3 regions of the Rahnella sp. R3(2024) genome follow, and region 1 is predicted to be linked to each of the others. Evidence: predicted binding sites of a transcription regulator. Region 1 holds the regulator's gene; each other region holds the start of a gene.

Region 1 (10,906 bases):
GCAGCCTGCTCTTCGAGTGAGACGGCGGCCTGAGACGCCTGTTCCACCAGCGCGGCGTTTTGCTGCGTGACGCTGTCCATCTGCGTCACGGCCACGGCCACCTGGCTGATGCCTTTACTTTGCTCATCAGATGCTGACGCGATTTCGGCCATAATATCCGTGACGTGTGTAATCGAACGCACCACTTCATTCATGGTCTGACCGGCGTTTTCGACCAGTTTGGAACCGCTGTCAACGCGGGAAACGGATTCGCTGATCAGCGACTCAATCTCTTTTGCTGCCTGCGCACTACGCTGTGCCAGATTGCGCACTTCGCTGGCGACCACGGCAAACCCGCGGCCCTGTTCGCCTGCACGGGCGGCTTCGACCGCGGCATTCAGCGCCAGAATGTTGGTCTGGAAGGCGATACTGTTGATGACCGAGGTAATCTCCGCGATTTTCTTCGAGCTGCCTGAAATATCTTTCATGGTGCTGACCACATCCGCGACAATAGTGCCGCCCTTTTGCGCCGTGGTAGAGGCTTCTATCACCAGCTGGCTGGCGTGATGCGCGTTGTCAGCATTGTGTTTCACCGTGGCTGTCAGCTCTTCCATGCTGGCCGCCGTCTCTTCCAGCGCAGACGCCTGCTCTTCGGTACGGGAAGAGAGATCGTTATTGCCGGCAGAAATTTCAGACGCGCCCTGGTAAATATTGTTCGTGCAGTTACGGATGGTTTGAACGGTATTCACCAGACTGGCCTGCATGATGTTCAGCAAAGGAATCAACTTACCGGCGCAGTTTTTACCGAACTCTTCCATGTTATGCGTCAGGTCACCACTGGCAATCAGCGCGAACTGATCGCGGAGTTTATCCAGCGGTTTGACTAACGCCATCACCAGATAGCGATCGGTCAGCAGCAGGATAATCAGCCCAATAACAAACGCGGTGATCTGAATCACTTTGCTGAGATTAGTCAGATGATTAGACTCTGTTTGCGCCGCGCTGAAATCCACCGCGATCTGGCTGCTGACTTTTTGCATGGCAGCCCCGAAATCACGGCTTAACGCCGGAACGCCTGACTGCGCCAGCTGATTGTACGCATCGATATTTTTGCTGCTGGCCGCCTCAAATAACGGCTTCACGCCCTGCGTTATCAGACTTTCCCAACTGGTGAGTAATTCCTGAACCGCTGAATCTTCCAGCCCCGGATGCGGGGCCGCTTTGAAATCCGCCTGCGCCTGCGTCAGGGCTTCAAGGGATTGTTTTGCGGTATCAAAAATTTCCGGCCCTTTGGTCGGATCGGCCTGAAGCTGCGACACCGCACGGCTTAAGCGGGTTACGGTACGAAAATACTGATCATTTCCTTTGCTGATCAGCGCCATATTGTTGACGAGCTCAGAACTGTTGCGGGTGTTTTGCGTCAGCGTATTCAGTGAGTTGACGGTGTAAAGGGATACACCCGCCCACATAACGCAGAAAACGCCAAGAATGGTTAATAACGCGGCCCTGATGGTGATATTTTTTAAAAACTGCACGATATGCCTCTCTCGAAACATGACTGTTTCTGGTCTGAGGATTGAGGGGGATGCGGAGAATCAAGACAAGTAACCATCAGGCAAGTGCCCCAGGACATGTTTGAACACCTCTCCGGGCATCGATTTCTTTATTATGTTGAGATTGCTCTCGCATCATCTATCGGCGGGACGTGCTTAAAATTTAGTATTGTTAAGATATATTTCTTCACTTTGCTTTTAACCCCGTCAATTTTGAGGATTTTATCTGGATTAAAAGCACACGAAGGCGATACCACTTAAAAAGATTGCCCGATAAACTTATTCGTCAGTTAAGAAGGCGAGCAGAAGCATATTCTCCGCCTCACGAGTTTGCTATTATCAGCACTATTATTGCCTGCAATGTAGGGCTTATCATTGAGAACAAGAGGTTAGACATCTTATGGCCGTAGTAGGAATCTTCTTTGGATCCGATACAGGTAACACCGAAAACATCGCAAAAATGATCCAGAAACAACTGGGTAAAGATGTTGCAGAGGTGCATGACATTGCGAAGAGCAGCAAAGAGGATCTGGAAAAATTCGATATTTTGCTGATCGGTATTCCAACCTGGTATTACGGTGAAGCTCAGTGTGACTGGGACGACTTCTTCCCAAGCCTGGAAGAGATAGATTTCGAAGGTAAGCTGGTTGCGCTGTTTGGTTGCGGCGATCAGGAAGACTACGCAGAATATTTCTGTGATGCGCTGGGCACCGTGCGCGACATCATTGAGCCACGCGGCGCGGTGATTGTGGGTCACTGGCCAACCGAAGGCTATCACTTCGAAGCATCCAAAGGTCTGGCAGATGATAAACATTTCATCGGACTGGCTATTGATGAAGACCGTCAGCCGGAATTAACCAATGAGCGCGTTGACGCCTGGGTTAAGCAAATTACTGAAGAATTGAGCCTTTCAGAAATTATTGGCTAAAAACCCTGTTGGCCCTGAGGATTTATTCTACAATTGAAGGGCCAAACTATTACTGAAATTAACAATTTAGCCACAACAAAATTGTTACTTTCGGTGGTATCAAGGTACACTGAGTTCATCTGTTTTTTCTATCGATCAAGTCGTTGCATTGTCTTATGTGACTGGCATTTAGTGATCTTTATTAACAGGCTATCGTTTAGGGGATCGGCACACTTCCGTTAAAAGAAGGATCCTAATCGAAGAATTTTGTGCCGCTGATGCCACAGGCTCCATGCCTCAACTTGATTAGCACATAGTAACAGGACTGAATCCGCATGACTGACAACAACACCGCACTGAAGAAAGCCGGCTTAAAAGTCACGCTTCCGCGCCTTAAAATCCTGGAAGTGTTGCAAGCGCCGGAAGGTCATCACGTTAGTGCGGAAGATCTGTACAAACAATTGATTGATATGGGTGAAGAGATTGGTCTGGCGACGGTTTACCGCGTTCTGAACCAGTTTGATGACGCCGGTATCGTGACCCGCCATAACTTCGAAGGCGGCAAGTCCGTGTTCGAACTGACTCAGCAACACCATCACGATCACCTGATTTGCTTAGATTGTGGCCGTGTTATTGAATTCCGCGACGAATATATTGAAGGTCGTCAGCGCGAAATTGCTAAAAAACACGGTATCAAACTGACCAACCACAGCCTGTACCTGTACGGCCACTGTGAAGCAGGCGACTGCCGCGAAGATGACTCTTTGCACAATGATAAACCTGCGCAGTAATCTGCCGGGCTCGTTGATATCGACCTAAAATTAACCGCTGAAAAGCGGTTTTTTTATGCCCGTTTATCAGCTATGAAAGACATAAAAAACCCCGGCAAGCCGGGGTTTTCTGTCTCACCTTCAGGTAATTAATGAGGTCTACTGCACAGGCGCGGGTGAGTTATTGGCTTTAATTTCCTTCCAGATTTTTCCACAATCGGCGGCGTAAGCCTGCCCGTCACCGGTTTTGCGTGCCGTCAGGCAGCGCTGGTAATCCAGCACGCGTACCGTTTCCTGTTGTGCAAACTGCTGGTGAGCTTTCTCTTCCTTCAGAACGTTAAGAACCGCCTGGCAGGATGCAAGTTTGTCCGGCGAGCCTTCGGCAGTGTTGATGCAGGCGCTGTAAGCCTTGCGCAGTCTGGCATCTTCTGCCTGCCCTGACGTCTGGGAACAACCGGCCAGCAATAAAGACGTGGTCACGATCAGCAGTAATTTATTCATCGACATAGTGACCTCAGAAAATAGTGAATGGAGCGATAACGATAAATTTCACATCTTTTTCATCCTGGAAGATGTTGCCGTAACCACCGCCCCAGCTCGGAATATCTGAATGGTTGTCATACTGGGTGTAATGCAATTTGAACAACGTGCCTTTGGCGCGCCCTTCCTGAAGGGTGTAAAGCGCATCCAGACTCCACGCACTTTCTTTCAGACGCTGGCTTTGGTCATAAGCCGCATTGGTGCTTGGCTTGGCATCCCATGCATAAACATAAGAACCGCCGACCGCGAAGCCCGGCAGATCCCATTTCGCCAGATCATATAAAACACCGGCATATACCGCTTTTTCGCCGTTGGCGTTGAAGTCGGAACGGTTATCCCACCACACATCGAGACGACCATTGGACGAGGAATACGTTGGGGTCATACGCTGAAGGAAGTAGCCCTGATTCCCCTCCGCCTTGACCATCGTCCCTTCCAGACGCCAGTCAAACTGGCCGGTGGTATAACCGAACGTCAGAGCCTGCAACCATGCCAGCCCGTCGTACAAACTGTTAGGATCGTTTTTATCACTGATGCGGTCTTCTGCACCGTAGAACTGGTAGCTGGTGGTCAGCGGGTTACCCAGCAGATCCATTTTGTAAGAGGCTTTAGCGAAATACTGATCGACGTAGCTTTCCGCTTCGCCATAGGCGGCTTCGAGCACCAGATCATTTTTGAAGTCGTATTTCGCGCCCAGCGAGTGAATATAGGAAACACCGGTTTTTTTATCATTCTGGCGGAAATCATCCATTTCCAGGTGCCACGGTGATTTATATTCATCCGCCCACATGTAGGAGAAACTCAGTTCGCCCGGCTCGCCGAAATCATGTTTATATCCGGCTTCTGCGCCGCGATACGTGCCAGGCATGAAACTCCAGTGCGGCGCAATCAGGGTCTGGCCGGTCGGCTGAATGTAACCCGCGTGGCCCCAGAAGCCGCCGTACTTAAACTTACCGGCAGCTTTATACAGGCTGACTCCGCCTTTATCGCCAGAGTAATCTTCATCGTAGGCGTGATTTTTTGAGGAGAATGCAATTTCGTTCGGGTGGCCGCTGTCGCTGGCTTCGGCCATTTCAATTGCCGTGAAAGCCGCAACGTCGATGCCGAACATATCCCACGCATAACCGGAGGAGAAATCCAGATTCAGGTTGGCGGTGGCATGAGAAAGGTTAGTGGCGTACTTGTCGTAGTCAGGATTGTTGACGGTGACTTTAGAGCCGTCGGGGCGGGTTTCTTCTTTGGTTTTATTCAGATCTTTGCGATCACGTTCGCGCTGCCAGTAATACACGCCACCGGTGAGCGTCGAATCATCAATAAAGCCCGCCGCGTTTGCCTCTTCAGAAAACATTAATCCGCCACCCAATAAGGTGCCGGCCAGAGAATACATCACAGGTTTCAGATAAGCCGATCCCCTGCCCCGGTTAAGGTGCTTGTGCATAGAAATTCCTCATTTTTGACTAAAAAGTAACTGCAAAACCCAAACGGGTATTAAAAGCGGGCGTCAGAGACGTCACCGTAAAAGCAAGGGTAGAGTATTTTTCGCGACGCGAATTATCAATGAGTAATTCATCATTGATCTCTGAAATATGACAAAGTGCACATAAAGATGAAAAAGTATTACAGAAAGAACTTTGTGGGAATTAAAGCGAGGGAAAAAGTGAAAACAATTAAAAATCAAATAATTAAAAAGGATAAGTCTGTGGTTTACACGTTTCAGCTTTCAGCAATATTTAATCAGAGCCGCTAAAAAGTGAGCATCATAAACACATTAATTCGCGACAGAAATCAATTTCAATATTGCTTAAGGCATAAAAAAACGCAGCCGAAGCTGCGTTAAAAATAAGTCTGACTTCAATCAGGCGACCGGTTTGCTTTCCCAGGTATCGCGCAGACCGACGGTGCGGTTAAACACCAGATGCTCCGCGCTGGAATAGCGGCTGTCGGCACAGAAGTAACCTTCACGTTCGAACTGAAGGCTGACTTCAGCCTGCGCCCCTGCCAGAGAAGGCTCAACGAAGCCCTGAGCGATAACCAGAGACTCCGGATTGATGGTGGTCAGGAAATCCTCTGCCTGACCGGGGTTCGCTACGCTGAACAGACGGTCATACAGACGGAATTCTGCTGGCTTACCTTCAGTGGCGGAAACCCAGTGGATCACCCCTTTCACCTTGCGGCCATCAGCAGGATCTTTGCTCAGCGTGTCGATATCGTAAGAACAGAAGATAGTGGTGATATTACCTTCGGCATCTTTCTCAATGCGTTCCGCTTTGATCACATACGCATTGCGCAGGCGCACTTCTTTGCCCAGCACCAGACGCTTGTACTGCTTGTTAGCTTCTTCGCGGAAATCAGCCTGATCGATGTAAATCTCACGGGTGAAAGGAACGTCGCGGGTGCCCATTTCCGGCTTGCTCGGATGGTTTGGCATTTTCACCTGTTGCACGTCATCACCGGTAAAGTTTTCAATGATCACTTTAACCGGATTGATAACAGCCATGGCGCGCGGTGCGTTCTCGTTCAGATCGTCGCGAATGCAGGATTCCAGCGCCATCATTTCGACGTTGTTGTCTTGCTTGGTCACGCCAATACGACGGCAGAATTCACGGATCGATGCAGCGGTATAACCACGGCGGCGCAGACCTGAAACAGTCGGCATACGCGGGTCGTCCCAGCCTTCTACAATCTTCTCGGTCACCAGCAGGTTCAGCTTACGCTTGGACATGATGGAGTATTCGAGATTCAGACGGGAAAACTCATACTGACGCGGATGGCATGGAATAGTGATGTTATCCAGCACCCAGTCATACAGACGGCGGTTGTCCTGGAATTCCAGCGTACATAACGAATGGGTGATCCCTTCCAGCGCATCGGAAATGCAGTGGGTGAAATCGTACATCGGGTAGATGCACCATTTTGTGCCGGTCTGATGATGCTCAGCGAACTTAATACGGTAGATAACCGGATCGCGCATCACGAAGAATGGCGATGCCATATCGATTTTGGCACGCAGACAGGCCGCACCTTCAGCGAATTCACCGTTGCGCATTTTTTCAAACAGCGCGATGTTTTCTTCCACGGAGCGATCGCGGTACGGGCTATTTTTACCCGGCGCAGTCAGGGAACCGCGATATTCGCGAATTTGGTCGGGGGAAAGTTCATCAACGTAAGCCAGACCTTTGTTGATCAATTCCAGCGCGTAAGCGTGCAGTTGATCGAAATAGTCTGAAGAGTAGTGGATATCACCGCTCCAGTCGAAGCCCAGCCACTGGACGTCGTGCTTGATAGACTCAACGAATTCGATGTCTTCTTTTGCCGGGTTGGTATCGTCAAAACGCAGATTGCACTGACCCTGATAGTCTTGTGCAATGCCGAAGTTCAGGCAGATAGACTTTGCATGGCCGATATGCAAATAGCCATTAGGCTCAGGCGGGAAACGGGTGTGAACGGTATTGTGTTTCCCGGTCGCCAGATCTTCATCAATAATCTGACGGATAAAATTTGTTGGGCGGGCTTCAGCCTCACTCATTGTGCAATTCCTCTACGCAACATTGACTCTACGGATAACCGCTTATGTTCCAACAAGCCACGTCGGGAAACAACCGTTAGTTGCATTAAATCGTGGTTATCCCCTCACAGGCTGTCCGAAAACAATAAAAAACGGGAAGAGATCGCTCTCTTCCCGTTTTGTTATCGCTGTAACGACATTTTCAGCAGCGGCGGTGACTGACACCGCCTCACTCAGTCAAAAAATTATTTGCCCTGAATGTCGAACAGCTTGGTCTGACCCGCGACAACTGAGCCGCTCGCCAGTGCACTGACACCGGTGTAATCATCGATATTGCTGACGACGACCGGGCTAATCATTGAGCGCGCATTGGCATTCAGATAATCCAGATCCAGTTCCAGAACAGGCTGACCGGCTGTCACAGTGGCACCTTCTTCGACCAGGCGGGTAAAGCCCTGACCGTTCAGCGTAACCGTATCAATCCCCATGTGAACCACGATTTCAGCGCCAGAAACAGTTTCCAGGCAGAACGCATGATTGGTGTTGAAGATTTTCACTACAGTACCCGCAGCAGGCGATACCACGATTTTACCGGTAGGACGAATGGCGACACCATCACCAACGGCTTTGCTGGCGAAGGCTTCATCAGGTACCTGATCCAGCGCCACGATGTCACCAGTGACCGGAGACACCAGGGTTTCAACCACCGTTTTCACTGTGTTTGGCACAGCCTGAGGGGCAGCGTTGCTCATGGCGACTGGGGCGGCAGTTGCCACACCGGCAGCAACCGGACCACGGGCAATCACCTTTTTCATGGCATCGGCCAGAGATTCAGCTTTTGCACCCACAATAACCTGAATACTTTGTTTATTCAGACGAACGATACCCGATGCACCAAGGCGCTTACAGGCAGCATCGTCAACCGTACCCGCATCTTTTACATTCAGACGCAGACGGGTAATACACGCATCAATCCCTTTGAAGTTATCAGAACCGCCCAACGCACCGATGTAGCTCAGCGCCAGCTGGTTAAGACCTTCTTCTGTATTGCTGTTCGCTTCCGGTGCACCCATGTCTACCGTGTCATCTTCGCGACCCGGCGTTTTCAGGTTGAACATACGGATGATCACACTGAACAACACGAAGTAGATGATGAAGAAGACCACACCCATCACCAGCAACATCCAGACGTTTTTACTTGCCGCTGGCAGGTTGTACATCAACGCATAGTCGATCGCACCCGCAGAGAAGGAGAAGCCGGCATGAATACCCAGCGCCGTGGCAACGTACAGGCTGATCCCGGTCAGGATGGCGTGCACTAAATAGAGCAGCGGAGCGAGGAACATGAAGAGGAATTCTAACGGCTCGGTGACACCGGTCAGGAACGCCGTAACCGCAACGGACACCAGCATACCGCCAACCAATGGACGACGTTCTTTAGGCGCTGCGAAGTACATCGCAAATGCTGCACCTGGCAGACCAAACATCATGATTGGGAAGAAGCCGGACATGAACATCCCCGCCGTGCCGTCACCCGCGTAGAAGCGGTTGATGTCACCGTGGAACACAGTGCCTGCAGCGTTGGTGAAGTCACCAATCTGGAACCATGCGATGGTGTTCAGTACCTGATGCAGACCAGTTGGGATCAGCAGACGGTTAACGAAACCAAAGATACCGGCACCGAATGCACCCGCGCCCACGATCCACTCACCACCGGCGCGGATAGCATCCTGCACCGGAGGCCAGACGTAACCGAAGATGGCGGCCAGAACCAGACAGAAGAAGCCGGTTGCGATAGGAACGAAACGTTTCCCACCGAAGAAGCTCAGGAAGTCAGGCAGTTTGATATCAGACCAGCGGTTGTAAACCATACCGCCCACCAGACCGGTGATAATACCGGCCAGCACGCCCATGTTAACGGCCGGGTTAATGGTGATCATCGCTTTGGTCAGGATGAAGTAACCGATGCCGCCTGCTAATGCTGCGGCACCTGCGTTGTCTTTAGACCAGCTGGACGCCACACCGATGGCGAAAATCAGCGCCAGGTTATCGAAAATCCCGCCACCGGCTTGCGCGATGAAAGGCATGTTAAGAAGATCAGGCTGACCGAAGCGCAGCAATAACGCAGCGACCGGCAGTACGGCTATCGGCAGCTGTAGCGCTCTGCCTAAACGCTGAAAGAATCCAAGAATATTCACATTTCCCCCTATCCGCCGTCAGGCGAATCACCTAAGTAGTTTAATTAGTATGGTTACTACCTTTACTGTTTACCGTTCCGATTTAACCAACTGCTCTGCGAGTGTAAAAAGATTATTTCGTATCGCAAATTAAAACCTCTCTTTTTGTGATAATTGTCACCAAAAAGAGGTGATAACATGCCATCAGACTGGTCAACACACAAAACTTATTTTATTATTAAAAAAATCTAGACGGTATTGTGCCAGCCATAAACTTTCACGGTGGTTTACGCTTAACAAGACCGCCTTTGAATCGAAGAACTTTTGCTTTTGTTTTGTCTACACATGTCCCAAGGTCTTCAGTTTCGACTAAGGGTATGAACAGTATATTCAATATTCTGAAATCAAGAGGTACGTGATGAGACTTATTCCTTTAAATACCACCACTGAAGTCGGCAAATGGGCTGCGCGCCATATCGTTGAGCGCATCAATGCCTTCAAACCCACTGCTGAGCGCCCTTTCATTCTCGGTCTTCCTACCGGTGGTACCCCGCTTGAAGCTTACAAACACCTTATCGCTATGCATAAAGCAGGCCAGGTTAGCTTCAAAAACGTCGTGACCTTTAACATGGATGAATATGTTGGCCTGCCGCAGGAACACCCTGAGAGCTATCATACCTTCATGTACAAAAACTTCTTTGATCACGTTGATATCCCAAGTGAAAATATCAATCTGCTGAATGGTAATGCGCCAGATATCGATGAAGAATGCCGCAAGTACGAAGAAAAAATTAAATCCTACGGCAAAATTAACCTGTTCATGGGCGGCGTAGGCAATGATGGCCATATCGCGTTTAACGAACCGGCTTCTTCACTGGCATCCCGCACGCGTATCAAGACGCTGACTCATGAAACCCGCATTGCGAACTCCCGTTTCTTCGACAACGACGTGTCTCAGGTGCCAAAATACGCCCTGACCGTTGGCGTAGGTACACTGCTGGATGCGGAAGAAGTGATGATCCTGGTGACCGGCCACGCGAAGGCGCAGGCGCTTGAAGCCGCTGTTGAAGGTAACATTAACCACATGTGGACCATCAGCTGCCTGCAACTGCACGCGAAAGCCGTTATGGTGTGTGACGAGCCGTCCACCATGGAGCTTAAAGTCAAAACTGTTAAATATTTCCGCGAGTTAGAAGCGGAAAATATGAAAAATCTTTAACTAAACATTATGCCCGAAGCCAGTCGCGTTGCAGCACCGCAGCGGCCGCGCGACTGGAGCAGGGCAAACGTACTAGGGGGCATGATGTACGCATTGATTAACGGCCGGATCTATACCGGTCATGACGTTCTGGATAACCACGCGGTCGTGATTGCTGATGGCAAAATCGAACGTGTCTGCCCGCTCAGCGAGCTGCCAGAAAATGTGGAAACCCGCGATCTGGACGGTGCCATTCTTGCTCCCGGATTTATCGACC
Region 2 (10,906 bases), 2.0 Mb from region 1:
CCCAGGCGTAGGTCAGCCAGCCGAGCAGCGGAGAGAACAGCGCGAGCGAGAAATACTGAGCGGAGTTAAAAATCGCCGAAGCCGTTCCGCGTTCTTTCGTCGGGAACCAGGCCGCCACGATACGGGCGTTGGCCGGGAAGGAAGGCGCTTCGGAGAAACCGAGCATAAAGCGCAGTATGAACAACGTCAGCGCGCCGTACGCCAGCGGGAACCAGCCCACAAAACCTTGTAACAGTGTGAACAGTGACCAGAAAAACAGGCTGTAGGTGTAGACTTTTTTGGAACCGAATTTGTCCAGCAGCCAGCCGCCAGGCAACTGCATGATCAGATATGCCCAGCCAAACGCCGCGAAGATTTGCCCCATATCAGCGGCATCCAGGCCCAGCTCACGCGCGACCTCGGTACCGGCAATGGAAAGCGTTGCACGGTCGGCATAATTGACCGCCGTGATAAGAAATATAATCAGCAAAATATAATAGCGAATATGTGTTCGCGTCTTACTTTGCGCCAGCACTCGGGACTGGGATTGAACGCTCATGGTGACCCTCATTTTACTATTACGGAATCATTCGCAGAGAAATTACAGTTATCGAAATAACGTTTTTACTTTTCGCCTGCGGTTTTCCTTTATATGAGACAGACATTTCATAATTCTTTATTTATGTCTGAAATTTACCTGTATTGCTTTGAACGCTACCTTCAGAGGGCCAACACAGTATAAAAAACGATGCCTCAAATAACACTGTGCATTCGCACAAGAATACGCCGGTTGAAAACGACTATTCTTTTGCATTCACACATCATTGTGGGAGGATAATCACAGTTCACGCGGCGGCTGAAGCCGCACAGATCAAAGGGTGATATTCATCACATTTATTCTGTCACCTGCCACACAGAATGACGTTCAGCGGGTGAAAAGCTGGTCAGTTGCACAATGAGGTTCCCGGACAGCTGTTTTATAATGGATGCATACCCTGTATTGCCGAAAAGACAAAACGCAACATTTGTACGCTACGAATTCAGAGAATTAACCGAAGGTTCTTTTTTCGGGATGTTTAATAAACGCGGAGACAGTTATGTCACGTAATAAAGATAAAGAGCATGCAACCGACGCACTTTTCATTAAAGTTCATGAAAACGATAACGTTGCCATTATTGTGAATGATAACGGCTTAAAAGCCGGCACCCGATTTTCAAATGGTCTGGAATTAATTGAGCATATTCCTCAGGGCCATAAAGTTGCTTTACAAACCATTGCCAAAGGCGGCGATATTATTCGTTATGGTGAAGTGATTGGTTATGCCGTGCGGGAAATCGCCCAGGGCGGCTGGATCGACGAATCCCTGGTCGAACTGCCCGTCGCCCCTGAACTGAACAGCCTGCCGCTGGCTACCCGGGTTCCCCCTGCGTTGCCGCCACTGGAAGGCTTCACGTTTGAAGGCTACCGCAACGAAGACGGCAGCGTAGGCACTAAAAATCTGCTCGGCATTACCACCAGCGTTCACTGTGTGGCGGGGGTGGTGGATTACGTAGTAAAAATCATCGAGCGTGATTTACTGCCCAAATTCCCTAACGTCGATGGCGTGGTGGCGCTGAATCATCTGTACGGATGTGGCGTGGCGATCAACGCACCGGCAGCGGTCGTCCCGATCCGCACCATTCACAATCTGGCACTGAACCCGAACTTTGGCGGCGAAGTCATGGTGGTCGGCTTAGGTTGTGAGAAATTACAACCTGAACGCCTGCTGGAAGGCACGCCGGACGTGCAGGCCATTTCCCTCGACGACACCCATATCGTCCGTTTGCAGGATGAGCAGCACGTCGGCTTCCAGTCAATGGTTGACGATATCCTGACCGTCGCGCAGTTCCATCTGGAACGGCTGAACCGTCGTCAGCGCGAAACCTGTCCGGCCTCTGACCTGGTGGTCGGCATGCAGTGTGGCGGCAGCGACGCATTCTCCGGCGTGACTGCCAATCCTGCCGTGGGCTTCGCCTCGGATCTGCTGGTTCGTTGCGGCGGCACGGTGATGTTCTCTGAAGTGACGGAAGTGCGCGATGCGATCCACCTGCTGACTCCGCGCGCTGCTGACGTCAGCGTCGGTAAACGCCTGCTGGAAGAGATGGCCTGGTACGATAATTATCTGTCCCTCGGACAAACCGACCGCAGCGCCAACCCGTCGCCGGGCAACAAGAAAGGCGGACTGGCTAACGTGGTGGAAAAAGCTCTCGGTTCGATTGCGAAATCGGGCACCAGCGCAATTTCAGAAGTACTGTCTCCGGGGCAACGTCCGACCAAAAAAGGCCTGATTTTCGCTGCGACGCCAGCCAGTGATTTCGTCTGCGGAACGCAGCAACTGGCCTCGGGCATCACTGTGCAGGTCTTTACCACCGGGCGCGGCACGCCGTACGGCCTGCTGGCGGTACCGGTGATAAAAATGGCTACCCGCACCACGCTGGCGAACCGCTGGCATGACCTGATGGACATCAACGCCGGTACGATCGCCACCGGCGACGCCACCATCGAAGACGTCGGCTGGGAGCTGTTCCACTTTATTCTGGACATCGCCAGCGGTCGTAAAAAAACCTGGTCCGATACATGGGGTATTCACAATGCGCTGGCGGTATTTAACCCGGCGCCGGTGACCTGATCTGCCACATCACCAAAGCAAAAGGCCAGCAATGCTGGCCTTTTTTATGCTTCGGATCTGAAGGATAACTTACTGAGCCGCTGCTGCGCCCGTCTGTTCTGCACCTACCAGCCCGACTTTCAGATAACCGGCTTTACGCAGGTTATCCATTACATTCATCAGCGTTTCGTAGTCCACCGTCTTATCTGCACGGAAGAAAATCGTACTCTGCTTATTGCCCTGAGTACGCTGATCGAGCATGGCAGTCAGGTTGTCGCTATTTACCGGGCTGTCGCCGAGGAACAGCTGTTTGTCCGATTTCACCGTCAGGAAGATCGGTTTCTCAGGACGCGGCTGCGCTTTCGCCGTGGAAGCCGGTAAATCTACCCGCACATCTACGGTGGCCAGTGGCGCGGCGACCATGAAGATGATCAGCAGAACCAACATAACGTCGATAAAAGGCGTGACGTTGATGTCATGCATTTCACCACTTTCGTCGATATCGTCGTTTAACCGAATAGCCATAATCTGTTCTTATCCTACGCGTAACTGACCTGTCTGACCGCGCGGCGCATCGCCTTCGCTGGCAGCCAAATCCAAATCACGGCCCTGTAACAGGATAATCTGCGCCGCCACGTCGCCAACCTGATGACGATAGGAAGTGATGGTACGGGCGAAAATGTTGTAGATAACCACCGCAGGGATCGCAGCAACCAGACCCACCGCAGTCGCCAGCAGGGCTTCTGCAATACCGGGGGCCACAACGGCAAGGTTAGTGGTCTGGGTTTGGGCGATACCAATGAAACTGTTCATGATGCCCCACACGGTACCAAACAGACCGACGAACGGAGAGATCGCGCCGATAGTGGCGAGGATCCCATTGCCCCGGCCCATGTGACGCCCGGCAGCACCCACACGACGCTCCAGACGGAAACCGGTACGTTCTTTAATGCCGTTGTTGTCGGTGGAACCGGCAGACAGCTCGAGTTCATTTTGCGCATCGCGGATCATTTGTGCGCTGATGCTGCTGGCGGCGAAACTCTCAGCCTGCTCGGCAGCTTCGTCCAGCGTACGCACGGAAGACAACGCATCAAATTCACGGCGCATACGGCGTTTAGCGCTGAACACTTCGGAGCCTTTGCTGAACAGCAAAGCCCAGGTGACAACGGACGCCAGCAGCAGGCCGATCATGACAGTTTTCACCACCACGTCAGCATGATGGTACATGCCTAACACGGACAGATCGGTAGGGATGACGGGAGCTTCCACGGGTGCGGATTGCATTACCGGCGCGGGCGCGGTGTCTGCCGCAGCAGGTGCCGGTTGCGTGGTTTCAGAAGTGACAGCATTCGCCGCCGGCGTCGCAGGTGCAGCCATTGCGTTACCGCTCAGGCCAACCACCAACATTAACGACATCAATACTGAGGTCGTTTTTTTCATCTTATTGCGAGCCGTTTTCACGCGTCGCCTCCAGCCAGAATCAGTGTATATGGGTTAAATAACGCCGAATTGTATCAAATAAAAAGACCTAATTGATAGTCGTTCTCATTATTATTTACATTGTCCCGCCTGCTGACGCGGGTGTCCTTGACGGATGACAAGGTTTTGAGTCTTTGGTCAATACTTCGACAGTTATACACGGGTCACACTTTTGCAAAAAATCCCGCAGTAAATCAATCGCCTGAACATAATTATCAAAGGCAAAACAATGTTTTAAATATTAAGTAACAGCATTTTACATTTGTTATTAATTTGTGATAACGCTCAAATACCCGGCAGTTATAAATAAGGTAAGGTCTATGTACCGGGAAAGAGCACACACCGGAATTCCCTGTATCCGTTTAATTTATAAGACAATTTATAAGATTCGCATGAGGTTCCGTCAGCGCACGGCGCGCCAGACCGGTTCATTTTCGCTGTAACTTTTCATTCCCTTACTGAATTCCCCTGGAGACAAACTGATGAAAATGCAAAAAGCACTTCTCAGCCTTTGCCTGAGTTCCGCGACCCTGTTATTCACTTCCGGCCTGTCAGCACAAACGTTGAAAGCCGCCGACGTGCATCCGCAAGGTTACCCGAACGTCGTTGCCGTCCAGCATATGGGCGAAAAGTTGCAAAAACAAACAGACGGACGCCTTGAAATCAAAACCTTCCCCGGCGGTGTGCTGGGCGACGAAAAGCAGGAAATTGAACAGGCACAGCTCGGTGCCTTGGATATTATTCGCGTATCAATGACCCCGGTGGCGTCAATCCTGCCCGAAATCAACGTGTTCACCCTGCCCTACATTTTCCGCGATGAAGATCACATGCACAAAGTGCTCGACGGTCAGATTGGCAAAGAGATCGGCGATAAAATTACCAATAACCCGAACTCCCGGCTGGTATTTCTCGGCTGGATGGACGGCGGGACCCGCAATCTGATCACCAAAGAACCGGTCGTCAAACCGGAAGACTTGAAAGGCATGAAGATCCGCGTTCAGGGCAGCCCGATTGCGCTGGCAACGCTGAAAGCCATGGGAGCAAACCCGGTGGCTATGGGCGTCAGTGAAGTGTTCAGCGGTATGCAAACCGGGGTTATCGACGGCACGGAAAACAATCCGCCAACCTTCGTCGCGCACAACTACCTGCCGGTGGTGAAAAACTACACCTACAGCCGTCATTTCATTATTCCTGAGCTGTTCCTGTACTCAAAAGTGAAATGGGACAAGCTGAAACCGGAAGATCAGCAATTAATCCTGAAACTGTCGAAAGAAGCCCAGGATGAGCAGCGTGAACTGTGGAAAGCCTATAACGAAAAAGCCCTGGCCACCATGAAAGCGGGCGGCGTGAAATTCTACGACATCGATCCGGCGGCCTATGTTCAGGCCACCCAGTCCGTTCGCGATGAGTTCGGTAAAGACCATAAAGATCTGATGCAGCAAATCGCTGACGTTCAGTAACCACTGTCTCTGACACGGGCAGCTCCTGCTGCCCTTTTCCGACACTCACCGGGGGAGACTTTATGATTTCCGGATATCACACCCTGATGGACATTCTTTACCGCGCCGCAATGTGGCTTGCCGGGATTGCATTATTACTGATGGTCGCGGTGATCCCCATCGGGATATTCGCCCGCTACGTCATGAACAGCGCACTGTCGTGGCCTGAGCCGGTTGCCATCATGTGTATGGTGACGTTCACCTTTATCGGCGCGGCCGTGAGTTATCGTGCGGGTTCTCACATCGTGGTGGCGATGGTCACCGACCGTCTGCCTCCTGCCCTGAAAAAGTTCTCGGCGCTGCTGTCAGATCTGATGATGCTGGCGATCAGCATCTTCATTTTCTGGTACAGCCTGCATCTGTGCAGCGAACTGTGGCTCCAGCCGGTGGCGGAATTCCCGCTGCTGACCGCCGGAGAAACCTATTTACCGCTGCCCGTGGGCTCTGCCCTGACGATCTTATTCATCATTGAGCAGATCATTGCCGGGCCGCAGCATCAGCGCCCTGTTGTGATGCTGGGAAATTCCGACGCCTGACCCGGAGAGACTTATGGATGCACTCATTTTACTGTTAACGCTGGGGGTGATGCTGGCGATCGGCGTGCCGGTGGCTTACGCCGTTGGCCTCAGCGCGCTGGCCGGTGCCTGGTGGATCGATCTGCCGCTTGAAGCACTGATGATCCAGCTGACCAACGGCGTGAATAAGTTTTCACTGCTGGCGATCCCGTTCTTTATTCTGGCCGGCGCGATCATGGCTGAAGGAGGCATTGCCCGCCGGCTGGTGAGTTTTGCCTATATCTTTGTCGGGTTCATTCGCGGCGGTCTGTCGCTGGTGAACATTGTCGCCTCAACCTTTTTCGGTGCGATCTCCGGCTCATCGGTGGCGGATACCGCGTCGATTGGTTCGGTGATGATCCCGGAAATGGAGAAGAAAGGTTATCCGCGCGATTTTGCCGCTGCGGTCACGGCCAGCGGCTCGGTGCAGGCGATCCTTACGCCGCCGAGTCATAACTCGGTCATTTACTCGCTCGCCACGGGCGGTACGGTGTCGATCGCCGCACTGTTCATCGCCGGTATTTTGCCCGGTTTACTGCTCAGCCTGACCCTGATGGTGATGTGCGTCGTCTTTGCGCATCAGCGCGGTTATCCGAAAGGTGAACGCGTGCCGTTTCGTCAGGCACTGAAGATTTTCATCGATACGCTGTGGGGCCTGATGACCGTCGTCATCATCATGGGCGGAATTCTCAGCGGGATTTTCACCGCCACGGAATCTGCCGCCATCGCCTGTCTGTGGTCATTTTTCGTCACGATGTTCATTTACCGCGATTACAAATGGAGTGAACTGCCGAAACTGATGTACCGCACGGTGAAAACCGTCAGTATCGTCATGATCCTGATTGGCTTCGCGGCCAGCTTTGGCGCCGTGATGACCTACATGCAATTGCCGATGCGCATCACCGAGTTCTTCACCTCGATCTCCGACAACAAGTACGTGATCCTCATGTGGATCAACATCATGCTGTTGCTGATCGGTACGCTGATGGACATGGCGCCGATCATTCTGATCCTGACGCCGGTCCTGCTGCCGGTGGTGTTATCACTGGGCATCGATCCGGTTCATTTTGGCATGATCATGCTGGTGAATCTGGGGATCGGGCTTATCACCCCTCCGGTCGGGTCGGTGCTGTTTGTCGCCAGCGCGGTCAGTAAACAGAGCATTGAGAAAGTCGTCAAAGCCATGCTGCCGTTCTATTGCGTGTTGTTCCTGGTGCTGATGCTGGTGACCTATATTCCTTCGATTTCGCTGTTCCTCCCCAAATTGTTCGGCGTCTACACCGGATAAAACCTCTGCCAGGCCCGTCATTTCTGACGGGCCTTTCCTTGTATAAAAGATTGGCTGAAATTTTCTCATTCAACCGGCAAAAACCTGATCCTGTGATTTCATCATGTTAAGTTAATGAGATATCAGCGGATGCCAGAGAGCATCGCTCTACCAAACAGGGTGAAACACGGATTATGTCGTCGAAGAAAATCGAAACCGCGCTGATAAGCGCCGGACGGGACAAGAAGTTCACGCAAGGTTCGGTCAATGCCGTCATTCAGCGCGCCTCCTCGCTGGTGTTTAACACCGTGGCGGATAAAAAACACGCCACCGCCAACCGCGCTAACGGAGAATTGTTTTACGGTCGTCGTGGCACCCTGACGCATTTCTCGCTGCAGGAAGCGATGGTCGAACTGGAAGGCGGCGCGGGCTGCGCGCTTTATCCCTGCGGCGCCGCGGCGGTCAGTAATGCGGTATTGTCATTTGTCAGCACCGGCGACCACATTCTGGTGGCCGGTTCCTCTTATGAACCGACGCAAGATTTCTGCGAAAAAGTGCTGAAAAAACTCGGCGTTTCCACCACCTATTTCCCGTCCGATATCGGCGCAGATCTCGGTTCTCTGATGCAACCTGACACCCAGGTCGTGTTTCTCGAATCACCCGGCTCTATCACGATGGAAGTGCCCGATATCCCGGCCATGGTGGCGTCCGTGCGCGCGGTGAACCCTGATGTTGTCATCATGATCGACAATACCTGGGCGGCGGGCATTTTGTTTAAGGCGCTGGAGTTTGACATCGATATTTCGATTCAGGCCGGTACCAAATATATCGTCGGGCATTCCGATGCGATGATAGGCACGGCCGTTTCCAATGCCCGATGCTGGGAACAGTTGCGCGAGCATTCTTATCTGATGGGGCAGATGGTCGATGCCGATACGGCCTACGTCGCCAGCCGGGGGTTGCGCACCATGGGCATCCGCCTCAGGCAACATGAGGAAAGCAGCCTTCGTATCGCGCAGTGGCTGGCAGAGCGTCCGGAAGTGGCGGTAGTCAACCATCCTGCCCTGCCAGGCAGTAAAGGTCATGAATTCTGGAAACGCGATTTCACCGGCAGCTGCGGTTTGTTCTCGTTCGTGCTCAAACAGCGCCTGAGCACGCAGCAGCTTTCCGATTACCTCGATCACTTTGAACACTTCAGTATGGCCTACTCCTGGGGCGGATTTGAATCGCTGGTGTTAGCCAATCAGCCGGAAGAAATTCAGGCGATCCGTCCGGCTGAAACCGTTGATTTCACCGGTACGCTGGTGCGGCTGCACATCGGGCTGGAGCATTGTGATGATTTGATCGCCGATCTGACCCTGGCGTTTGAACGAATCGGCGCTGCCTGAGCCTCAGGGATTGCGACGTACCGCGCAGATCGTTAAGGTATCTGTCGGATTTTCATTCGCAAAATGAGAATAATCTGTAAGCTCTTCCTGTACCCGGTGAACACTACCGGGGCAGGCGATCTTTTTTTTGAAGTGATCTCAGATCAACGTCTCCGGGCGGGATCCGCGGTACACTGGCAAGTGACAGCGATTGTTACGAAAAGCACACGACAGCAACAGGAAAGAATATGGCAGTGATTTGCGACATTTTTCATGCACTCTGGCGGCATGATTTTACTATGCTCGCCGACCCCAATCTCCTTTGGGTCATTTATGCTGTCCTGTTCACCACGCTATTTCTTGAAAATGGTTTGCTTCCTGCTTCCTTCCTGCCCGGCGACAGCCTGCTGCTGCTGACCGGCGCGCTTATCGCCAAAGGGGTGATGAGCTTTTTCCCGACGCTGATTATTCTTGTGATTGCCGCCAGCCTCGGCTGCTGGCTGAGTTACATACAGGGGCGCTGGCTTGGGCATACCCGCGTGGTCAGGGGCTGGCTGCTGCAGCTTCCGGCGCATTATCATCAGCGCGCCCACCGGATGTTCACTCAGCACGGATTAATGGCGCTGCTGGTAGGCCGTTTTCTGGCTTTCGTGCGCACTCTGCTGCCGACGATGGCGGGGATTTCCGGCCTGAATAACGCCCGTTTCCAGTTCTTTAACTGGCTGAGCGCTATTCTGTGGGTAGGCGCTGTGATCACACTGGGATTCGCCATGAGCCACATTCCGCTGGTTAAACGTCATGAAGATCAGGTCATGGCCGGGCTGATGATTTTACCGGTGGTGTTGCTGGTCATTGGCCTTGCGGGCGGCGTCGTGGTGCTGTGGAAAAACCGCAAAGCCCACGCATGATCGCCACGGATCGCCCGGTCAGAATACGGCTTTAAAGGAGGCATCGGCGCTGGCCGATGCGCCAAACGTACTTTCCCTCAGGCGCGCAATCTCGTCGCTTGGGGTCACCCCAAAATAACGCTTAAACTCCCGGCTGAACTGCGACGCACTTTCGTACCCCACCTGCAGGGCCGCTGAGCTGGCCTTTAGTCCGTCGTAAATCATCATCATGCGCGCTTTATGCAAACGATAGGTTTTCAGATATTGCAGCGGTGACGTGCTGGTGACCGCTTTAAAGTTGTGATGAAACGCCGACACGCTCATGTTCACTTCACTCGCCAGAATTTCCACGCTGAGATTATCTGCGTACTGAGCCTCAATGCGGCGCAGGGATTTGGTGATCTGACTGAAATGCGTGTGACGGTTGACCAGCGCCTGCAATGCCCCGCCATTCTCGCTGGTAAGGATGAAGAACAGAATTTCGCGGATAATCTTCGGCCCCAGCACGCGGGCGTGCAACGGCTTATCCATCACATCCAGAAGACGTTCGGTGGCACACAGAATATCGTCATCAAGAATACCGGAGTTTATCCCGGTGGAAGACTCCCGCTGGCTGGCCATCGCTTCATCACCCATGTCCATCAGCAGATCCTGCAACATCGTGTTATCGATGCTGATTTGTATACCGGCCATTGGCTGATCCGGGCTGCCAAAGGTTTCGCATTCGAACGGCAGCGGCACCGTCAGCATCAGATAATTATGCGGATCGTAGGAGAAGGTTTTCTTACCGAGATAACCGACTTTGCGCCCCTGAAACAGGATCACCACGCCAGGGTTATAGAGCACCGGCTGCCTTGCATGGTACTGCGTGGTGTACATCAGCGTGACCTGCGGTACCGCAGATTTACTGAGTATTTTGTCCCCGCTGAGCTGCGCAACGCGTGCTGACATGCGGGCACATAAGCTGTCCACATTTTCCATAATTCCTGCTCTCCGCCTTCGATAAACCGGCATCAATAGTGCCATATTCCCCCCGGTTTCTACAGAGACAAGCAGAAACAGGCAAGCCTTAAGCAGGAATGAGCATCTTCCGCGCGACGATTTGGCCTTACAGTAAAAACGGTCCGGCTGGCTTTACGTTGAAAATAAAATCAGTAGCTTGCTCAGCAAGATGCTGTTTCGTTAACTAGACTTAGTCACAGGCTAAAGCCCCATCCCTCTCTGTG
Region 3 (10,906 bases), 480 kb from region 1:
CATCTGACCCTCAGACTTATGTTCATTGCTGCGAGACAGTGCGCAAAATGACTGTAATAAATGAAATGGGATTTTAATTTTTTCGCGATTCTCCGCAGCTTTTTGATTTGCTTCAGCAGTGCGTCAGCTTCTCTGGTAGCCTGATGTTTGTGACGGGTTTACAGACAATTTCATGCTGATTCATAAGGAATATTGTGATTTCCACCTGAACGGTTTGCTGCCGGGCTGTGGAATTTTCCGAAACAAAAATAGTTTGTTTTGCTGGATCGATTCACCTGTCATGCTCTTATGGATCATTATGCTAGTCTCGAAATAACAGCGTGATATATGAACCGGTGTTAACAGACACGCTGTCAGATAAAATTAAGTCATTTGTCTTCTGACTGTGCGAATGAATGACGACTCTCTGCTCTCCTACTGAATATTAAGAAAGGATTGTTTCATGGCTCATCTCGATCCCGATTTACGCAATGTTATCTGGTACAACCAACTGGGTATGAACGACGTTGATAAAGTCGGGGGCAAGAACGCATCCCTCGGGGAAATGATCACCAATTTGTCTGAGTTAGGGGTATCTGTCCCTAATGGTTTTGCCACCACCTCTCAGGCTTTCAATGACTTTCTCGACCAAAGCGGCGTGAATCATCGCATCCATGAGTTACTGGATAAAACCGATGTAGATGATATTGCGCAGTTAACGCAGGCGGGGGAAAAAATTCGACAGTGGATAGTGGAAACGCCTTTCCTGCCTGAGTTCGAAGCCTCCCTGCGCGAGGCTTATCAGCAACTTTCTGAAGGTGAGCCTGATGCTTCTTTTGCTGTGCGTTCTTCCGCCACGGCTGAAGATATGCCCGATGCCTCTTTTGCCGGGCAACAGGAAACATTTCTCAACGTTCAGGGTTTCGATGCCGTACTGACTGCAGTGAAGCACGTTTACGCGTCGTTATTTAACGATCGTGCAATCTCGTATCGTGTGCATCAGGGTTATGATCATCGCGGCGTTGCGCTTTCAGCCGGCGTTCAACGCATGGTGCGTTCTGACCTTGCGGCCGCAGGGGTGATGTTCACCATAGATACTGAGTCTGGTTTTGATCAGGTGGTCTTTATCACGTCAGCCTTTGGCCTGGGCGAAATGGTGGTTCAGGGCGCGGTAAACCCGGATGAGTTCTACGTGCACAAGCCGACGCTGGCGAAAAACAAGCCGGCCATCGTGCGCCGCACCATGGGCTCCAAGAAAATTCGCATGGTGTATGCAGCCAGCCAGGAGCATGGCAAACAAGTTCAGATTGAAGATGTGCCCGCCCAACTCAGCACAACATTCTCGCTGACGGACGAAGAAATTCAGGCGCTGGCGCGTCAGGCATTGTTAATTGAAAAACATTATGGCCGTCCGATGGATATCGAATGGGCGAAAGACGGACATAACGGCAAGCTGTATATCGTGCAGGCGCGCCCGGAAACTGTACGCTCTAACGGCCAGGTGATGGAGCGTTACCAGCTCAACGGCAGCAGTAACGTGCTGGTGGAAGGCCGGGCAATCGGTCACCGTATCGGCGCGGGCCCGGTTAAAATCATTCATGACATCAGTGAAATGCATCACGTTAAGCCCGGCGATGTACTGGTGACCGACATGACCGATCCTGACTGGGAACCGATCATGAAAAAAGCGTCGGCGATTGTCACCAACCGCGGTGGCCGAACCTGTCATGCGGCGATCATTGCCCGTGAACTGGGGATCCCGGCAGTGGTTGGCTGTGGTGATGCCACTGAAAAACTGAAAGAAAACCAGAAGGTCACGGTGTCCTGTTCCGAGGGCGACACCGGTTATGTGTATCAGGATGAGCTGGACTTCACGATACAAAGTTCTGAGGTAGATGAACTTCCGGCGCTTCCGCTGAAAATTATGATGAATATCGGTAACCCGGATCGCGCATTTGATTTTGCCTGCCTGCCAAATGAAGGTGTTGGTCTGGCGCGGTTAGAATTCATTATCAACCGCATGATAGGGGTGCATCCGAAAGCATTGCTGGAATTTGACCAGCAGACGCCGGAGTTGCAGACCGAAATCAGTAAACTTATTCAGGGATATGACAGCCCGCGTGAGTATTACGTGGCGCGTCTGACCGAAGGGATCGCCACGCTGGGCGCGGCTTTCTGGCCAAAACGCGTGATCGTGCGTTTGTCTGATTTCAAATCGAATGAATACGCCAACCTGGTCGGTGGCGAGAAATACGAACCGCATGAAGAAAACCCGATGCTGGGTTTCCGTGGTGCGGGCCGTTACGTGTCAGACAGCTTCCGCGATTGTTTTGCGCTGGAATGTGAAGCCATGAAACGGGTGCGTAATGACATGGACCTGACCAATGTTGAAGTGATGATCCCGTTCGTTCGCACCGTTGCACAGGCAGAAGCCGTGGTTGCAGAACTGGCCCGTCAGGGATTAACACGTGGTGAGAACGGCCTTAAAGTCATCATGATGTGTGAAATCCCATCGAATGCGCTGCTGGCAGATCAGTTCCTTGAACACTTCGACGGTTTCTCTATTGGCTCAAACGACATGACCCAGCTCACGCTGGGGCTGGATCGCGATTCCGGCGTGGTGTCTGAGCTCTTTGATGAACGTAACGAAGCGGTGAAAGCACTTTTATCGATGGCGATTAAAGCAGCGAAGAAACAGGGCAAGTACGTAGGCATCTGCGGACAAGGTCCTTCTGATCATCAGGACTTTGCCCAGTGGCTGATGGAAGAGGGTATCGACAGCTTGTCGCTCAATCCGGATACCGTCGTGCAGACCTGGCTGGCGCTGGCAGGCAAGTAAATAAATTCCGAATGTAAGTGAAATAATGAATGCAGGCCATCGTGTAAAAGCGATGGCTTTTTTTATGAACTAAAAATACCGGGGCATGTCAGGTGCGAAAAATAACCAAGGGCAAATTTTGGATAAAAAAAAGCCCGTCACGAAGACAGGCAAAGACTACACACAGCAATTTGGGGTATACATGCTTTAGGGGAAAGCGTGTATATAAATCAGTGGGTTGAAATCCGAACTGTTAATAATACTAGGTTTCTCAAGGTATTTAGTCTGTAAGAATCCTCCTAATAGGTTTTATTATTAGCTGAAAGAGGATAAGACGTTTTTTTAACACAAGAAGAGACAAAAATATTGGCGGGAATAACAGGCAGTGGCGTTGTCTCATTATTCAGATGAGACAACGCCAGAGCGTTAGTGAATGTCTGAAGGTATCACTCGTTTAGCGCTTTTAATGCTTCTTCCGGGTTTGACTCAGGCTCTGGTGCCTCATGCACCCAAAGCGAAATCAGGCGGTATGAAACGGCCAGTACTACCGGGCCGATGAACAGACCAATCATGCCGAAAGCAAACAGACCACCGATAACGCCAGACAAAATCAGCAACATAGGCAAATCGGCACCCATGCGGATCAGCACCGGGCGCAGCACATTATCCAGTGAACCGACCACACAACTCCAGACCAGCAGCACCGTACCCCAGGTATTATCACCTGACCAGTAAAGCCAGATGATGGCAGGGATAAGCACCAGCAACGGGCCGATTTGCGCGACGCAGCAGACAAACATCACGACGGTTAATACGGTCGCATAAGGAATGCCGGCAATCGCCAGCCCGATACCGCCGAGAACGGATTGCACAATGGCGGTCACGACCACACCCAGAGCGACCGCGCGGATCGCCTGACCGGCAAGGATGACAGCCGCGTCGCCGCGCTCTGCCGCCAGACGCACCGCGAAGTGGCGGATCCCCATCGCGACTTGTTCACCCCGGCTGTAGAGCAGGGCGCTGAACAACAACATAAGAGAACAGTGAACGATAAAGCGCCCCAGATGCCCGGCCTGCGTCAGGAACCAGGATGCCGTTTGTCCGACGTAAGGCTGTACTTTGGTCATCAAAACATTGCCACCGCCATTAATCAGCGCGTGCCAGCCGTAATACAGTTTATGGCCCACCAGCGGGATCGCTTTCAGCCACTGAAAATCCGGCATATGCAAGGTCGACGGATTGCCTGCCAGCGCCACCAGCGGCGCGCCATTTTCAATGGCACTGCTGACCAGTAAAGCAATGGGTAAGACAAAGAGTAAGATCAGCAGCAGGGTCATGACGATGACGGCAAGGAAACGTCGCCCCCACAAAATGCGCTGTAATTTGATCATCAGCGGCCAGGTGGCAATCACCACCATGCCCGCCCAGGCAAAGCCTAATATAAAGGGCTGAACTATCCAGATGCTGGCGACAGTCATCAGCGCAATAAAGAGCACCCCAAACATAATTTGTGGTAAGTCATAACGTTTAATTGGGAGATTCATTCATGTTTCTCATAAGGATAAACGAAGAGGCTTCAGCCTTGAGCCTCCAAAATAGAGATACGCCGCGCCGACGGCATCCATCAATAATCATGGAACATTCAGTCAGGTTTGGATAGCGCGCCGCAAATTTAGTTGCAACACGGTGTTGCCAGACCGGCATTTTGCGGAACGTCATGAAACAATTGAAACAAAGGTCAACCAGACGGAGCGCTTAAAAACGAAGTATGTTAGTTTTTATTCTGGGTAAAGAACAGGGTGGATCTGCCCGGCAGATCCGGCAAGCGCTTAGCGTTTGCCAGGCATACAACAAAGACAGAGTCATAATTCAATGATCCCACAGATTTCTCAGGCGCCGGGTGTCATCCAGCTGGTGCTCGATTTTTTGGAAGCCTTAAAGAGCAACGGTTTTACCGGTGATCTCACCACGACATACGCGGATCGCCTGACGATGGCGACTGACAACAGCGTATATCAGCTGTTACCGGATGCGGTCCTGTTTCCGCTGGCAACCTCAGACGTTGCCCTGATTGCCCGCGTTGCCGGGCAGGAACGTTTTAAAACGCTGGTCTTCGCGCCGCGCGGCGGGGGCACGGGCACGAACGGTCAGGCTCTGAACCGCGGCATAGTGGTTGATATGTCCCGTCATATGAACCGTATTCTGGATATCAATACTGAACAGGGGTGGGTCAAGGTTGAGGCTGGTGTTATCAAAGACCAGCTTAATGACTATCTGCGCCCCTTGGGTTATTTCTTCTCACCTGAATTGTCGACCAGCAACCGCGCGACGCTCGGCGGCATGATCAATACCGATGCGTCAGGGCAGGGGTCGCTGGTTTATGGCAAAACCTCAGACCATGTTCTCGGGGTGAGGGCGATTGTGCTCGGTGGGGAGATGCTCGATACCACCGCCATGCCTGCTGCGCTTGCCGACAAACTCGGTGAAGAAGACTCGGTGATTGGCAGAATCTACCGCACGGTATTAGACAGTTGTCGCGATAACCGAGCGCTGGTGATTGAAAAGTTTCCAAAACTTAACCGTTTCCTCACCGGTTACGATTTGCGCCACGTATTAAGCGATGACCTGCAGACATTTAACCTGACACGGATCCTGACCGGTTCCGAAGGTTCGCTGGCGTTTATTACTGAAGCGCGCCTGAATATCACCCCCATCCCCAAAGTGCGTCGGCTGGTCAATATTAAGTACGACTCCTTTAATTCAGCGCTGCGTAACGCGCCGTTTATGGTCGACGCCAGAGCGTTGTCAGTGGAAACCGTCGATTCAAAGGTGCTGAATCTGGCACGTGAGGATATCGTCTGGCACAGCGTCCGTGAGTACATTAAGGACGTTGACGGCAAAGATATGCAGGGGTTGAACATTGTTGAATTCGCCGGTGACGACGCCGATCTGATTGAAGATCAGGTGAGTGCATTATGCGAACGTCTTGACGGGCTCATGAGCGACAAGGAAGGCGGGGTGATTGGCTATCAGATTTGCGCCGATCTCGCCGGAATCGAACGTATTTACAATATGCGTAAGAAAGCGGTCGGGCTGCTGGGTAATGCCAAGGGGCAGGCAAAACCGCTGCCGTTTGCAGAGGACACCTGCGTGCCTCCGCAGCATCTGGCGGATTACATCGTGGAGTTTCGCGCACTTCTCGACAGCCACAATCTGAGCTACGGCATGTTCGGGCACGTTGATGCGGGTGTACTGCATGTGCGTCCGGCACTCGACATGTGTGATCCGCAGCAGGAGATGTTGCTGAAACAGATTTCTGACGAGGTGGTGGCGCTGACGGCCAAGTACGGCGGCTTGCTGTGGGGCGAACACGGCAAAGGTTTTCGCGCCGAATACAGTCCTGCATTTTTCGGCGAAACGTTGTTCCATGAATTACGACGGATAAAAACCGCCTTCGACCCTGATAACCGCCTGAACCCCGGCAAAATCTGTGCGCCGCTTGACTGCGATGAGCCGATGATGAAAGTGGATGCCGCCAAACGGGGCACCCTGGACCGGCGCATTCCGCTCGAGGTGCGTCAGTCATTCCGTGGCGCGATGGAATGTAATGGCAACGGTCTGTGTTTTAACTTTGATGTGAAAAGCCCGATGTGCCCGTCAATGAAGATTACCGGCAGCCGTATTCATTCGCCTAAGGGCCGCGCAGGTCTGGTGCGCGAGTGGCTGAGATTGCTGTCAGAGCAGGGCGTTGATCCGCTGGTGCTGGAAAATGCCCTGCCGGAAAAAGGCCTCAGTTTCCGCAGTCTGATCGATCGCACGCGTAATACGTGGCATGCCAATAAAGGCGAATATGATTTTTCACATGAAGTTAAAGAGGCCATGTCAGGCTGTCTTGCCTGTAAAGCCTGTTCAACGCAATGTCCGATAAAAATAGATGTTCCCGGGTTCCGTTCGCGTTTCCTCCAGCTTTATCACACTCGCTATCTGCGCCCAACCAGCGACCATGTGGTCGCGAGCGTGGAAAGTTATGCTCCGCTGATGGCGCGGGCGCCAAAGTTGTTTAACTTCTTCCTTAAACAACCCTGGGTGCGGGAGATGAGCCGCAAAAGCATCGGCATGGTGGATCTGCCGCTGCTGTCTTCTCCGACGCTGCGCGAGCAATTGCTGGGGCACCGCGCCAGTACGATGACGCTCGAACAGCTGGAAAAAATATCACCGGCTCAGCGAGGGGAATATGTTCTGGTCGTTCAGGATCCGTTCACCAGCTTCTACGATGCGCAGGTGGTGGCTGATTTCGTTCGTTTAATCGAAAAACTCGGCCTGAAGCCGGTGCTGTTGCCGTTCTCCCCGAACGGTAAGGCGCAGCATATAAAAGGTTTCCTGCAACGTTTTGCCAAAACGGCGAAGAAAACGTCGTTGTTCCTCAACCGCGTATCGCAATTGGGAATGCCGATGGTCGGCGTCGATCCTGCGTTGGTATTGTGTTATCGCGATGAATATAAAGAAATTCTCGGTGATACCCGCGGGTCTTTCCAGGTTCAGCTGGTGCACGAATGGCTGGATACCTGGCTGGCAGAACGTCCGGCGCAGCAGCAAAGCGGCGAATCGTGGTATCTGTTTGGGCACTGCACCGAAAGCACGGCGCTGCCGACCAGTGGAAAACAGTGGAGCGATATTTTTGCCCGTTACGGCGCGAAGCTGGAAAATGTCAGCGTCGGATGCTGCGGAATGGCAGGCACCTACGGTCATGAAGCTAAAAATCTAAAAAACTCACTCGGAATTTATGAGCTGTCATGGCATACCTCGCTGCAGCGCTTACCACGTCAGCGCTGTCTGGCGACGGGTTACTCATGCCGCAGCCAGGTCAAACGCATTGAGGGTAATGGGGTTCGCCATCCGCTACAGGCTCTGCTTGAAATCATTCCCTGAGGATAAGGAAGCACAATGTCATTCTGGAAAAGAACCACCACGCTTGAAGCGCTCAATGAGCGCAGTCAGGGATGCATGGTAGGGCATGTAGGGATAGTGTTTACCCGGCTGGGTGATGATTTTCTTGAAGCCACCATGCCGGTAGATGCCCGTACCACCCAACCTTTCGGTTTATTACACGGCGGCGCATCCGTGGTGCTGGCAGAAACCATGGGATCGATGGCTGGTTACCTGTGCAGTGAAGGTCAACAGACGGTGGTCGGCGTGGAGATTAACGCCAGCCATATGAAGTCGGCCAGAGAAGGCCATGTTCGCGGGGTGTGTCGTGCATTACGCACGGGGCGTCGCAGTCAGGTCTGGCAGATTGAGATTTTCGATCAGCAAGGTGAATTATGCTGTGTTTCCAGGCTAACGACGATGGTCATCGACAGATAACTAAAGTGAATGAGCGGGACTTATAGCGCTGGAAGGGGCGGACATACTGAAAAGTTGTCCGCCTTTTTTATTCAGAAGTCTTTCTGCGCTAACGTGTTGAAAATATATCAAAGATGATAAGGAACACGTTTTGCGAAGTCGGTCTGGAAGGCCGTCGCTTTTTCCCAGATGCCCAACATGGCATAATACTGGCAAATGAGTTTGAGCGTGTGCCGCGCAAAATGGTAGCTCTGAACACGGAAGAGTTCACATCGAACGACGCTGTTTATTTCCAGTATCAGGCGGTTATGCAGTTTGCATAACGCGTGCAGGTAACTGTGATCATCCCCGTTTTGCAGGCATAAATTGGCCATGTCCAGGCAAATGCTATTAAAGCGTTTCAGCTGGCACAGATGTGCCTCAGGGCGTCGTAAGGCTGCATCAGCCATATAGAAATCCACGGTGGCATCGCGGACAGTCGATTTGTATTCGTCAATCTTGCCTTGCAACCACGCATTTACCGATTGAGCCATTCTCAGTATTCCGGGTTATCTGAATGATAATCATTATCAAAGAATAAACATCATATTGGCAAAAAATCAGCGGATCAACGTTTTCATCGGATTTTTTCGTTTTGTCATCTGCCAAAGCATAGACAAAAAGAGCCTTATTATTGCGTTTAGGGTGAATTCATAAATAGGCATTTCCGATGAATGTTTTATAATAGACATAATGAAAGCTATTAAACCATGAGCTTTGTAAGGTTAATTTTGAGTTTTTTAACAAAAAATTGACAACTTATTCAATCAGTTGATGGTTGCGGTGTTCAAGACCCGCCAGCAACCGGACCCAAAGCCGATGCATATTGAGCGACGTTCCTCGTGGGTCATCGCTATACCCTCTTAAAACAAGAGGTTGAAGTGATAATTGTAATCACTAGAATAGAGACAATAGGTCTTGTCTATGACCATAAAACTATGAGGTAAGACAGATGCAAACTGAAACTGTCGGCTCGTTCTCTTTAGACGACAACGTATGGCAAGGCGTGATCCTGACCGATTCTGCGGCGAAACAGGTTAAGACCCTGATGACCCAGGATCCTGAAGTGAAAGGCCTCCAGCTCTCGGTAAAACAATCGGGCTGTGCCGGCTTTGGCTACGTTCTGGATTTAACCAAACAACCGGCCAGCGATGACCTGGTGTTTGAGCATGACGGCGCTTTGCTGTTTGTTCCGCTGAAGGCGATGCCTTTCATCGACGGAACCGAGGTGGATTTCGTCCGTGAAGGGCTGAATCAGATATTTAAATTCAATAATCCTAAAGCGCAACACGCCTGTGGTTGTGGCGAAAGTTTCGGCCTGTAAGACCGAGTCTTTTGATTTTTAAGATTATTGTAAACAAAGCGATGTAACCAACATGTCACGAAGCAACGTAGAAATTCCAGACGATGTGCAGTCTTGGGTCGGCGAGGGAGTGAATTACAAGGAAGGGTTTTTCACCCAGCTGGCAACCGATGAATTAGCATCAGGCATCAACGAAGATGTGGTTCGCGCGATTTCCGCGAAGCGCAACGAACCTGAGTGGATGCTGGAGTTCCGTCTGCAGGCTTATCATGCTTGGCTGAAAATGGAAGAGCCGCACTGGTTGAAAGCGTATTACACGCCTCTCGATTATCAGGATTACAGCTATTATTCTGCGCCATCCTGTGGCAGCTGCGATGATACCTGTGGTTCTCAGCCTGGTGCCACACAGCAGCCTCCGGCAGACTCGCACAGTATTCCTGCGCTTGAAGGTAAAAACTACCTAACCAGCGAAGTTGAAAAAGCCTTTGAACAGTTGGGCGTCCCGGTACGTGAAGGGAGAGAAGTGGCGGTCGATGCAATTTTTGACTCCGTTTCTGTCTCCACGACGTACCGTGAAAAACTGGCGGAATCTGGCGTCATTTTCTGCTCTTTCGGTGAAGCCATTCACGAATATCCAGATCTGGTTCGCAAATATCTCGGCACCGTGGTGCCTGCGCAGGACAACTTCTTCGCCGCACTCAATGCCGCTGTCGCCTCTGACGGCACGTTCGTTTACGTGCCGAAGGGCGTGCGCTGCCCGATGGAGCTGTCGACCTATTTCCGTATCAATGCCGCGAAAACGGGTCAGTTTGAACGAACTATTCTGATTGCCGATGAAGGCAGCTATGTCAGTTACATCGAAGGCTGCTCTGCGCCGGTGCGTGACACTTACCAGCTGCATGCGGCTGTTGTAGAAGTCATTCTGCATAAAGATGCAGAAGTGAAATATTCCACCGTGCAGAACTGGTTCTCCGGCAGCAAAGACAGCAGCGGCGGGATCCTCAACTTTGTGACCAAACGCGCATTGTGCGAAGGCGCAGGGTCGAAGATGTCCTGGACGCAGTCTGAAACCGGCTCGGCGATCACCTGGAAATACCCAAGCGTTATCCTTAAAGGGGATAACTCGATCGGTGAGTTCTTCTCTGTGGCGTTGACCAGTGGCAAACAGCAGGCTGACACCGGCACCAAGATGATCCACATTGGTAAAAACACCAAATCCACGATCATCTCGAAAGGTATCTCCGCAGGCCATAGCCAGAACAGCTATCGCGGTCTGGTGAAGATCCTGCCGGGCGCGGAAAATGCCCGTAACTTTACGCAGTGCGATTCCATGTTGATTGGTCCGGACAGCGCAGCGCATACCTTCCCGTATGTTGAAGTGCGTAATAACACTGCTCAGCTGGAACATGAAGCAACAACGTCGA

Evidence for each region. Region 1 encodes Fur, which represses iron uptake genes when iron is present. Its sites were predicted from a motif close to ATAATAATGAGAACNACTATCAA; they were not measured.
Region 2: the regulator Fur is predicted to act here: its motif matches at 4,160-4,182, upstream of exbB (tol-pal system-associated acyl-CoA thioesterase).
Region 3: the regulator Fur is predicted to act here: its motif matches at 9,061-9,083, upstream of sufA (Fe-S cluster assembly scaffold SufA).

Annotation. Positions count from the first base shown of each region.
Region 1 covers NZ_JBHGBU010000001.1:3,455,786-3,466,691, reverse strand. The annotation lists gene ABSH60_RS15595 (methyl-accepting chemotaxis protein) at 1-1,514, opposite strand, end outside; gene fldA (flavodoxin FldA) at 1,933-2,460, shown strand; gene fur (ferric iron uptake transcriptional regulator) at 2,775-3,230, shown strand; gene chiQ (ChiQ/YbfN family lipoprotein) at 3,369-3,710, opposite strand; gene ABSH60_RS15575 (OprD family outer membrane porin) at 3,724-5,136, opposite strand; gene glnS (glutamine--tRNA ligase) at 5,605-7,275, opposite strand; gene nagE (PTS N-acetyl glucosamine transporter subunit IIABC) at 7,500-9,452, opposite strand; gene nagB (glucosamine-6-phosphate deaminase) at 9,850-10,650, shown strand; gene nagA (N-acetylglucosamine-6-phosphate deacetylase) at 10,735-10,906, shown strand, end outside.
Region 2 covers NZ_JBHGBU010000001.1:1,493,845-1,504,750, forward strand. The annotation lists gene ABSH60_RS06680 (MFS transporter) at 1-538, opposite strand, end outside; gene garD (galactarate dehydratase) at 1,077-2,648, shown strand; gene exbD (TonB system transport protein ExbD) at 2,718-3,152, opposite strand; gene exbB (tol-pal system-associated acyl-CoA thioesterase) at 3,162-4,067, opposite strand; gene ABSH60_RS06700 (TRAP transporter substrate-binding protein) at 4,589-5,566, shown strand; gene ABSH60_RS06705 (TRAP transporter small permease) at 5,629-6,141, shown strand; gene ABSH60_RS06710 (TRAP transporter large permease) at 6,155-7,447, shown strand; gene metC (cystathionine beta-lyase) at 7,621-8,814, shown strand; gene ABSH60_RS06720 (DedA family protein) at 9,042-9,701, shown strand; gene ABSH60_RS06725 (AraC family transcriptional regulator) at 9,720-10,661, opposite strand.
Region 3 covers NZ_JBHGBU010000001.1:3,935,267-3,946,172, forward strand. The annotation lists gene ppsA (phosphoenolpyruvate synthase) at 443-2,818, shown strand; gene ydiK (AI-2E family transporter YdiK) at 3,244-4,341, opposite strand; gene ABSH60_RS17960 (FAD-linked oxidase C-terminal domain-containing protein) at 4,670-7,726, shown strand; gene ABSH60_RS17965 (hotdog fold thioesterase) at 7,742-8,161, shown strand; gene ABSH60_RS17970 (hypothetical protein) at 8,269-8,673, opposite strand; gene sufA (Fe-S cluster assembly scaffold SufA) at 9,132-9,503, shown strand; gene sufB (Fe-S cluster assembly protein SufB) at 9,556-10,906, shown strand, end outside.